4 regions of the Rossellomorea sp. NS-SX7 genome follow, and region 4 is predicted to be linked to each of the others. Evidence: riboswitches for the same ligand, from Rfam matches in the RefSeq annotation. Region 4 holds a riboswitch; each other region holds the start of a gene.

Region 1 (2,199 bases), 2.0 Mb from region 4:
TTGTGACTCCCTCCCTGATTGACAGTTCACGTGAAAGTATTTGATTTTTAATACTTTCCCATTCCGGAGGAGCGAACTGCTTCATCAAGGAAATAATATTGTCAGTTTCAGTGATTGTCCCGTCAAAGTCACAAAAAATAATGGGCTTACCCACTCACTTTAACCTCCTGTCCCCATAACTGCAGAGCTTGATCAAGTTCAGCATGATTAATAGCTGCATCTGCCAGGGAAGTGCCTTTCAAGACAGCATCGATTGCTTGCAGGAAGGCTTTCCCGCCTCCAACCGCACCGCCGGGATGTCCATGCACTCCCCCACCAGCATTGATGACGCAATTATGCCCAAAGTCGGTCATCAACTGGGGAACCAACCCGGGATGGATACCTGCTGAAGGAACAGGAAATGTTTCCTTAAATTGATCTGATTTTATCAATTCATCCCTGATGGCCAACACTTGTTCTTTTTCTAATGCCACACTCCCATATGGAGATGGGAATAAAGAGAAATCCGCTCCTGTCATTCTTAAAAACTTACCAAGCCACAACGAATAACTTACTCCATATTGTGGAGAAGCAGCTGCAGCCCCCGAGAAAGAAGGATGAGCCATTATTGGGAGTCCGATTTCATGATCTTCCCTTAACTCTTGCAATACATCGAGTCCATAAGTAAATACATTGAATAATAGAGCATCCGCCCCGAGCTCTCTTGCCCTTCTCGCTTTTTCTTTTAAGTCAGTGGTCCTTCCAGACAAGTTGACTGCATACAGAGTTCGTTTTCCTGTTTCTTCATGAACCTCACGAAGTACTTTTTCACCCAATTTGATTCTGTCGACAAATGGTGTCAGTTCGTTATCAAAAAGAATTTCATCGTCCTTGACCAAATCCACTCCGCCCAGTGCCTGAGCTCTAAGCTGGGACTGTAAGTAATGTATGTCCCTGCCGATCACCCCTTTGAAAATGCTCATGACAAGAGGCCTATCTAAAACATTCACTTTTCCCCTGATTCCTTCAATCCCAAATCTGGGACCCGGATACCCTTTCTTTAAATCCCTTGAAAATTGAATATCCTTGAGTTTAACCTGACCATCAAGTGATAGTTTGCCAAAGACGGTTGTAAGGATCGCCGGTATATCATTGGAATAGTTCCCTGAAGGATAGGCGATTTGAATTTCCGCCGTACCTCCCTCTCTTCCTTCTTTTTCTTTCACCTCGACTACCCGGCCTTTGTACTTTCTTAATTGTTCTTTCTCCAGCAATGGAAGATCGGTCCATGAACCGACAGTGAGTCCAAGAGCGATTCCTTCCGCTTTTTTTTCAAAGGATCCGTTTTTTCCTGATAAGACATATGTAGCAATTACTTCTCCCACTCCAGTTGCCTCCCATCTTCATTGTTTTTTCGAAATCACTGATTGGCGTAAAATAAAAAAACCCCTTCGATAAGAAGAGGTTTGTCTATTACTCTGTCTTATCTCTCAGCAAATAAACTGCTGCAAGAATTAGCACCGTGCTTGGATAAGTCGGTTGCCGGGCTTCATAGGGCTGGTCCCTCCGCCTGCTCTTGATAAGAAAAATCATATGCTATTGTATTTTATTTCAGTTGGATTATGGCATCATTTTTCATTTCTGTCAATCTTTTTTATCAAACAATTTCAAATTTTCAATCCTTCCCACAGCTTCTTCAAGGCGTTCTACACTGGTCAATAATCCTACTCGGACATATCCTTCACCATGCTCCCCAAACCCTACACCTGGCGCTACAGCCACTTTAGCCTCTTCGAGGAGATAATCAGAAAACTCCACAGAAGAAAATCCTTCAGGAACCTTAAGCCAAGCAAAAAAGGAGCCAGCAGGCGCTTTTACGTCCCATCCGATTTTCTGTAAACCGTCTATCAATGTTTTTCTTCTTGATTCATAGGTATCAACCAATTCTTCAACGCATTTCTGAGGCCCGAGCAAAGCAGCCTCTGCGGCTTCCTGGACAGCCCCGAAAAGGCTGACATACAGATGATCCTGAAGAATGTTGAGGGCGTCGATCACACTTTTGTTCCCGACTGCGAAGCCCACTCTCCAACCTGCCATATTATAGGTTTTTGAAAGCGTATAAATTTCAATCCCTGTATCCTTTGCACCTTCTGCTTCTAAAAAGCTGACGGGCTTTTTCCCTTCGAAGCCGATTGCACCATATGCAAAGTCATGCACGAC
Region 2 (2,199 bases), 380 kb from region 4:
AAATCACATGTCAGCACCTGAAACTGAACTGCCGTGAAGCAGAAATGACAGAGTGGAATGAACTGGTTGAGCGTGTAACGAATCTATCACGCAAAACGAAGATCGCCCTTGTCGGGAAGTATGTTGAACTTCAGGATGCTTACATTTCAGTTGTGGAAGCTCTTCGTCATGCCGGATACAATTTCGACAGCGACGTCGAGGTGAAATGGTTGAACTCCGAGCTTGTAGACGCTGAAAACGTAGCGGAAATGCTTGGCGATGTAGACGGAATCCTTGTACCTGGAGGCTTCGGTGACCGTGGAGTTGAAGGGAAGATCGTTGCGACTCAATACGCACGTGAAAACAAAGTTCCTTTCCTTGGCATCTGCCTTGGTATGCAGCTTGCATCTGTAGAGTATGCGCGCAACGTACTTGGTCTTGAAGGAGCTCACTCTGCTGAGCTGAACCCGGATACACCGTACCCGATCATCGACCTGCTTCCTGAACAGAAGGATATCGAAGATCTTGGCGGAACCCTTCGTCTCGGTTTATATCCATGTAAGCTGACGGAAGGTTCAAAAGCGTATGCAGCCTATGATGGAGAAGTGGTTTACGAGCGTCACCGTCACCGCTTCGAATTCAACAATCATTACCGTGAGCAAATGGAAAACGCAGGCTTCATCTTCTCAGGTACAAGCCCTGACGGACGCCTTGTGGAGATCATCGAGCTTCAAGATCACCCATGGTTCGTGGCATCCCAATTCCACCCGGAATTCACATCACGCCCGACACGTCCGCAGCCGCTGTTCAGAGACTTTATTGAAGCAAGTTTGGCTTTTGGCGGGAAGTAATAGAATAGATTTGGTTTAATATATGGGCCGCTCTCCTTTTGGGGGAGCGGTTTTTTGTTATGGGGCGGGTTGTTGTGGTTCACGAGGTGTGCAGGCGTGTCGGGTTTTGTCGTGACGACAGTCCGCACATAGAGGCTCCGTGATACCCGCCGTGAAATTATTTTAAAAAGAATATTGACAATTTTCCATCAACTAAGTAAGATATCGGTTATACGCATGCGAAGATTTTACCAATTTCATATTTCTCTTATAAAGAGTTGGCAGAGGGACTGGCCCGATGATGCCCGGCAACCTACCGTTTCGACGGAAAGGTGCTAAGACCTGCAGGAATGATTTCCTGAGTGATAAGAGTACGTTTATTGATACATAAACCTCTTTTCCCTTAGGAAAAGGGGTTTTTTGTTGTATGAAAATATCGGCGGGTACCTGCTTTTGTTCAATCAACCAGGAATCCCGGCGATGGGCTTTGTGATCGGGCGAGTGCACCGCTTCGATTCAAGGCTGTATAAAAATAAAACCATTTCGCGAGAGGAGAGTCATTTTTATGAAAAAACCGGCTTTATTATTGATCATCATCACGCTTGTGCTAAGTTTACTGGCTGCATGTCAGCCAAAGGTTTCCGAGGAGTCAAATGCTGAGGCAAGCGCGAAAAAAGGAGCATCCGATCATGAGCTTGCCGGCAAGAAAATCGCCCTGATCATGCAGATCAATTTAGGGACGTTTTCTGCCCAGTATATCGAAGGGGTGAAAGAGCAGGTTGAAAAGTTTGGCGGGAAGGTCCAGGTTTTCACTTCCGAAGGGGATCTGGCAAAGATGTCATCCAATCTCGATGCTGCCATCAACCAGAAATTTGATGGGATCCTGATCGACCATGGAACAAAGGAAGCACTTCAATCGGGTGTTGAGAAAGCGAAAGAACAGGGGATTCCCGTTGTCGTGTTTGATGCGGATGTTGAATCAGAAGGTGTGACGGTCCTTGAACAAGGTGACAGGCAAATGGCGGAACAGACGCTTAATAAGCTTTCAGAGGAGCTTGGAGGGAAAGGTGAAATCGTCAAGATCTGGGTAGCGGGGTTTGCCCCGATGGAAAGGCGCCAGGCGGCCTATAAAGAATTCCTTGATAGCAATCCTGACATCAAAGAAGTGGCTGCTTTCGGAGCGGCGACCCAGAATACGGCACTCGATACGCAGGCCCAGATGGAAGCCATTCTGAAGCAGTACCCGAATAAAGGTGATATTGACGCAGTGTGGGCTGCGTGGGACGAATTTGCAAAAGGTGCCGTACGGGCCATCGAGGCGGCGGGGAGAGAAGAAATCAAGGTTTATGGAATCGATATGAGTGATGAAGATCTTCAGATCATCCAGAAG
Region 3 (2,199 bases), 420 kb from region 4:
GCTCCCAAGGAAGATCAAGATCGTTGCGGCCGAAGTGTCCGTAAGCAGCAGTCTGCTTGTAGATCGGACGGCGAAGGTCCAGCATCTTGATGATTCCGGCAGGGCGTAGATCAAAGTTATTGCGTACCACGTCAACCAATACATCCTCAGAAACTTTGCCAGTTCCGAATGTATCAACTGAGATGGATACAGGTTGTGCTACACCGATTGCATATGCCAATTGAACTTCACATTTTTCAGCAAGTCCGGCAGCAACGATGTTTTTAGCCACATAGCGGGCTGCATATGCTGCAGAGCGGTCAACCTTCGTCGCATCCTTACCGGAGAATGCGCCGCCGCCGTGACGTGCATATCCGCCGTATGTGTCAACGATGATTTTACGGCCTGTAAGACCTGCATCCCCTTGAGGTCCACCGATTACGAAACGGCCAGTCGGGTTGATGAAGTATTTTGTGTTTTCGTCGATCAGTTCTTTCGGAACAACCGGATCGATGACATACTCTTTCAGATTACGCTGGATTTGCTCTAGTGAAATCTCAGGATGGTGCTGAGTTGAAATGACGATTGTATCAATGCGCACAGGCTTATCGTTCTCGTCATACTCGACCGTAACCTGAGTTTTACCGTCCGGGCGAAGGTAAGGAAGAATTTCTTCTTTACGGACTTCAGTCAGCTGACGGGATAGTTTATGAGCAAGAGAAATCGGAAGAGGCATAAGCTCTTTCGTTTCGTTGCAGGCAAATCCGAACATTAGACCCTGGTCCCCTGCACCGATTGCTTCGATTTCTTTATCAGACATTTGTCCTTCACGTGCTTCAAGCGCCTGGTCTACACCTTGGGCAATATCAGCAGATTGCTCATCGATTGATGTCAGGACTGCACAAGTTTCAGCATCGAAACCATATTTCGCACGAGTGTATCCGATTCCGCGGATCGTTTCACGAACGATCTTAGGGATATCTACATAAGTATTTGTGGTGATTTCACCTGCAACAAGCACTAAACCTGTAGTAACAGACGTTTCACAAGCCACGCGGGCATTCGGGTCATTCGTTAAAATGGCATCAAGAATTGAATCAGAGATTTGGTCACAAATCTTATCTGGATGTCCTTCCGTTACGGACTCAGATGTAAACAGACGACGTTTTGTTGACATTAAGGTTCCTCCTCAAGCATATTTGCCGATATTAAATCGACAAAACCTATAAACAGATACGGTACTCATTTCCCTAAGTAGTATGAAGTAAACATGGTTTTTTTATAAGGAAGAGAAAGACGTCCTTATATAAAAACATGAGATTTAATCATTAATGCTCCACTATAAAATAGAAAAAACCCTTCCTCGGTAGAAGCACAAAGAGGAAAGGTTTCACATCATAGCCGCGCCTTTTCTCTCTTATCGTTCAAGGTTGTCCACCTTGCCTCAGTTTAGCACCTTCGCTTCATGGGATCCTTCCTGAATCAAGAAGGACCAACTATCTATTTAGCAGGTTGCTGGGTTTCATAGGGTCTGCTCCCTCCACCAGCTCAGGATAAGAGTATCCGTTCAAGGTACAATAATAACGTTAACACTAAAGGGTGTCAAATATTTTTTAGTATGTAAAGTTTAACAGCCCTTATCAATATTTTCCGGATAATCCTATACATTATTGTAGTAAGAAGTTTCTTTTATAGTTGGACAAGTCTCAGCGCCCCACACTGTTTTCCACTGGAGTCAAGTCCCTGCAGAGGAACGAAACGGTCTGCGTTTATACGCGAACACCTTTTTATAAGAAGAAACATGAAAACGTGGGTATATGAATGAGGAATTTCTCATGGACAAGCATAAACTGCTTAGATAGGGAAAAATAAGTTGCATTTTTCAAGGAATTTGTTACAAGTTTAAGTCACATTATAAAAAAGTGCTAAATAGTATAGACTAATAAATTAATTGTGTTATACTATTTTTGAAAAGATACAACAAAGTGGTAGTTAAATTTATATAAAGGAAGGGTTCTAATGAATTCAGTGAGCATGTCTAGTGAATTAACAGAGTTACTTAGCGGTCAAAATATCAAAAATCAACTGTCTGTTTCACAATTAGTGGAAAGAGTTCTTCATAGAAATGAAGGCGTTTTAACTTCTTCAGGTGCGGTCAGAGCTGAAACTGGCAAATACACAGGGCGCTCTCCTAAAGATAAATTTATTGTAGAGGAGCCT
Region 4 (2,199 bases):
CAACACCATACCTGCGCACACCTTATCTTGAAGGTGTCGATCTCGTTGCCCACAGCGCCACAAAATACATCGGCGGGCACAGTGATATCACCGCGGGCGTCGTCACAGGGAAAGAAGAATTAGTAAGTAAAGCCAGAGAAAAAGTCGTCAATATGGGCTCCAACCTAAGCCCTTTCGAGGCCTGGTTAACGGCAAGAGGCGCCAAGACGCTCGCTCTTCGAATGGGCACACAGGCTCACAATTCGAAAGTACTGTCTGAAAACCTAAGAACAAATCCGCATGTGAAAAACGTGTACTATCCAACCAATCTTTCGGAAAAAGGCCATGGAGCCATCGTGACAATCGAGCTCGATCCGTCATGTGACATCAGTGCATTTTTCAAATCACTAGGCTGGATCAAGATTGTGCCGACCCTTGCCGGAGTGGAAACGACCATCTCCTACCCGTTAGGAACATCACATCGCGCACTGCCGAAAGAAGCACAGGAAAAACTCGGCATAAACACACATGTGGTGCGCATATCGTTAGGTATCGAAGACGCAGAAGACATCGTGAGCCAATTTAACCAAGCGATAACAGAATCAACAAAATAATTAAAAAAATCAGAAAACACCCTTGACGTTGAGTGAAGCAGCCTTTATAATTCATCTCAACGCACTACTTAAAGACAACTAAATCGCTCTTATCCAGAGAGGCGGAGGGACTAGGCCCGATGAAGCCCGGCAACCTTCATGTTCGCGAGAGATTCTGCGACCACATGAAAAGGTGCTAATTCCTGCAGGCGGACTGCCTGAAAGATAAGAGGAGGCCCCCTATTTAATTAGACCCTCTTCTTAGGAAGGGGGTTTTTGATTTTTCCTCTTCTTTTAAACATTCCTAGATTTAAAAATCACCAGGTGAACAATGCTGTTCCGTTCAGCAGGATAAAATCCCAGAGATGACATCACCAGCTGGATATTCGTTCACTCAAAATCTCACTCCCACAAAGCCATTGGAAATCCAATAAACCAAAACCCAGGAGGAATTCATTATGACAAAATCATTCGATGTTGAAACGTTACTTCTACACGGCGGTCAAGAACCGGATCCGTCCACAGGTTCACGTGCAGTCCCGATTTACCAGACAACTTCTTACGTTTTTGAGAACAGTGAGCACGCAGCGAAATTATTCGGCCTTGAAGCGGAGGGGAATATCTACTCCCGCATCATGAATCCGACGGTGGATGTCCTTGAGAAGCGGATCGCCCTGTTGGAAGGCGGAATCGGCGCACTAGGCGTTTCTTCCGGAATGGCTGCCATTTCCCTATCCATCCTAAATATCGCGGGGGCCGGGGATGAAATCGTCGCAGCGACGAACCTGTATGGTGGCACATACAATCTATTCTCCACGACGCTTCCGAAGTATGGCATCAAGGTTCATTTCGTCGATCCGTCCGATCCGGAGAACTTCCGGAATGCGATCACACCGAAGACAAAGGCTGTTTTTGCCGAAACGATCGGAAATCCGAGTCTTCACGTTTTAGACATTGAAGCTGTCGCAAAAGTCGCTCATGACAATGAAATCCCATTGATCATAGATAATACATTTGCCACCCCATACTTATGCAAACCGATTGAGTGGGGCGCAGACATCGTCATTCACTCAGCCACCAAGTGGATCGGCGGACATGGTACTGCGATCGGCGGGATCGTCGTCGACGGAGGTAAGTTCGATTGGAATAATAAAAAATTCCCCGGCTTTGTCGACGAAGACCGAAGCTATAATGGGATCCGATATGCAGTTGATGTCGGTGAAGCTGCCTTCATCACTAAACTCCGGGTGCAGTTGCTGCGTGACTTCGGTGCCTGCTTAAGCCCGCAAAACGCATTTCTGCTCTTGCAGGGACTAGAGACACTACACCTGCGGATCGAAAGACATACGGAAAATGCATTGAAGATCGCCGAGCATCTCGATCAGCACAGCGGCGTAGCGTGGGTATCTTATCCGGGACTCGCCAAGCATCCGTCCCACACACTGGCGCAGAAATACCTGAAAAAAGGTGCCGGCTCGATTGTCGTCTTCGGCATTAAAGGCGGAAGGGACGCCGGACGCAAAGTCGTCGATAACATCACGCTTTGGTCGCATGTGGCGAACGTCGGTGATGCCAAATCACTCATCATCCACCCGGCTTCGACGACCCATCAGCAACTGAACGAGCA

What was found. A riboswitch is a leader RNA that binds a small molecule or an ion and turns the genes downstream of it on or off. The one in region 4 is predicted to bind S-adenosylmethionine.
Region 1: another riboswitch for S-adenosylmethionine. It lies ahead of ACUXV2_RS05925 (2,3-diketo-5-methylthiopentyl-1-phosphate enolase); the one in region 4 lies ahead of ACUXV2_RS17080 (O-acetylhomoserine aminocarboxypropyltransferase/cysteine synthase family protein).
Region 2: another riboswitch for S-adenosylmethionine. It lies ahead of ACUXV2_RS18820 (sugar ABC transporter substrate-binding protein); the one in region 4 lies ahead of ACUXV2_RS17080 (O-acetylhomoserine aminocarboxypropyltransferase/cysteine synthase family protein).
Region 3: another riboswitch for S-adenosylmethionine. It lies ahead of metK (methionine adenosyltransferase); the one in region 4 lies ahead of ACUXV2_RS17080 (O-acetylhomoserine aminocarboxypropyltransferase/cysteine synthase family protein).

Annotation. Positions count from the first base shown of each region.
Region 1 is NZ_CM128249.1:1,217,875-1,220,073, reverse strand. Features, by position in the region: gene ACUXV2_RS05930 (2-hydroxy-3-keto-5-methylthiopentenyl-1-phosphate phosphatase) at 1-154, opposite strand, end outside; gene ACUXV2_RS05925 (2,3-diketo-5-methylthiopentyl-1-phosphate enolase) at 147-1,364, opposite strand; SAM riboswitch class I at 1,460-1,565, opposite strand; gene ACUXV2_RS05920 (aminotransferase class I/II-fold pyridoxal phosphate-dependent enzyme) at 1,624-2,199, opposite strand, start outside.
Region 2 is NZ_CM128249.1:3,807,631-3,809,829, reverse strand. Features, by position in the region: gene ACUXV2_RS18825 (CTP synthase) at 1-830, shown strand, start outside; SAM riboswitch class I at 1,075-1,181, shown strand; gene ACUXV2_RS18820 (sugar ABC transporter substrate-binding protein) at 1,375-2,199, shown strand, end outside.
Region 3 is NZ_CM128249.1:3,014,033-3,016,231, forward strand. Features, by position in the region: gene metK (methionine adenosyltransferase) at 1-1,156, opposite strand, end outside; SAM riboswitch class I at 1,394-1,539, opposite strand; gene pckA (phosphoenolpyruvate carboxykinase (ATP)) at 1,999-2,199, shown strand, end outside.
Region 4 is NZ_CM128249.1:3,429,394-3,431,592, reverse strand. Features, by position in the region: gene ACUXV2_RS17085 (trans-sulfuration enzyme family protein) at 1-593, shown strand, start outside; SAM riboswitch class I at 680-804, shown strand; gene ACUXV2_RS17080 (O-acetylhomoserine aminocarboxypropyltransferase/cysteine synthase family protein) at 1,031-2,199, shown strand, end outside.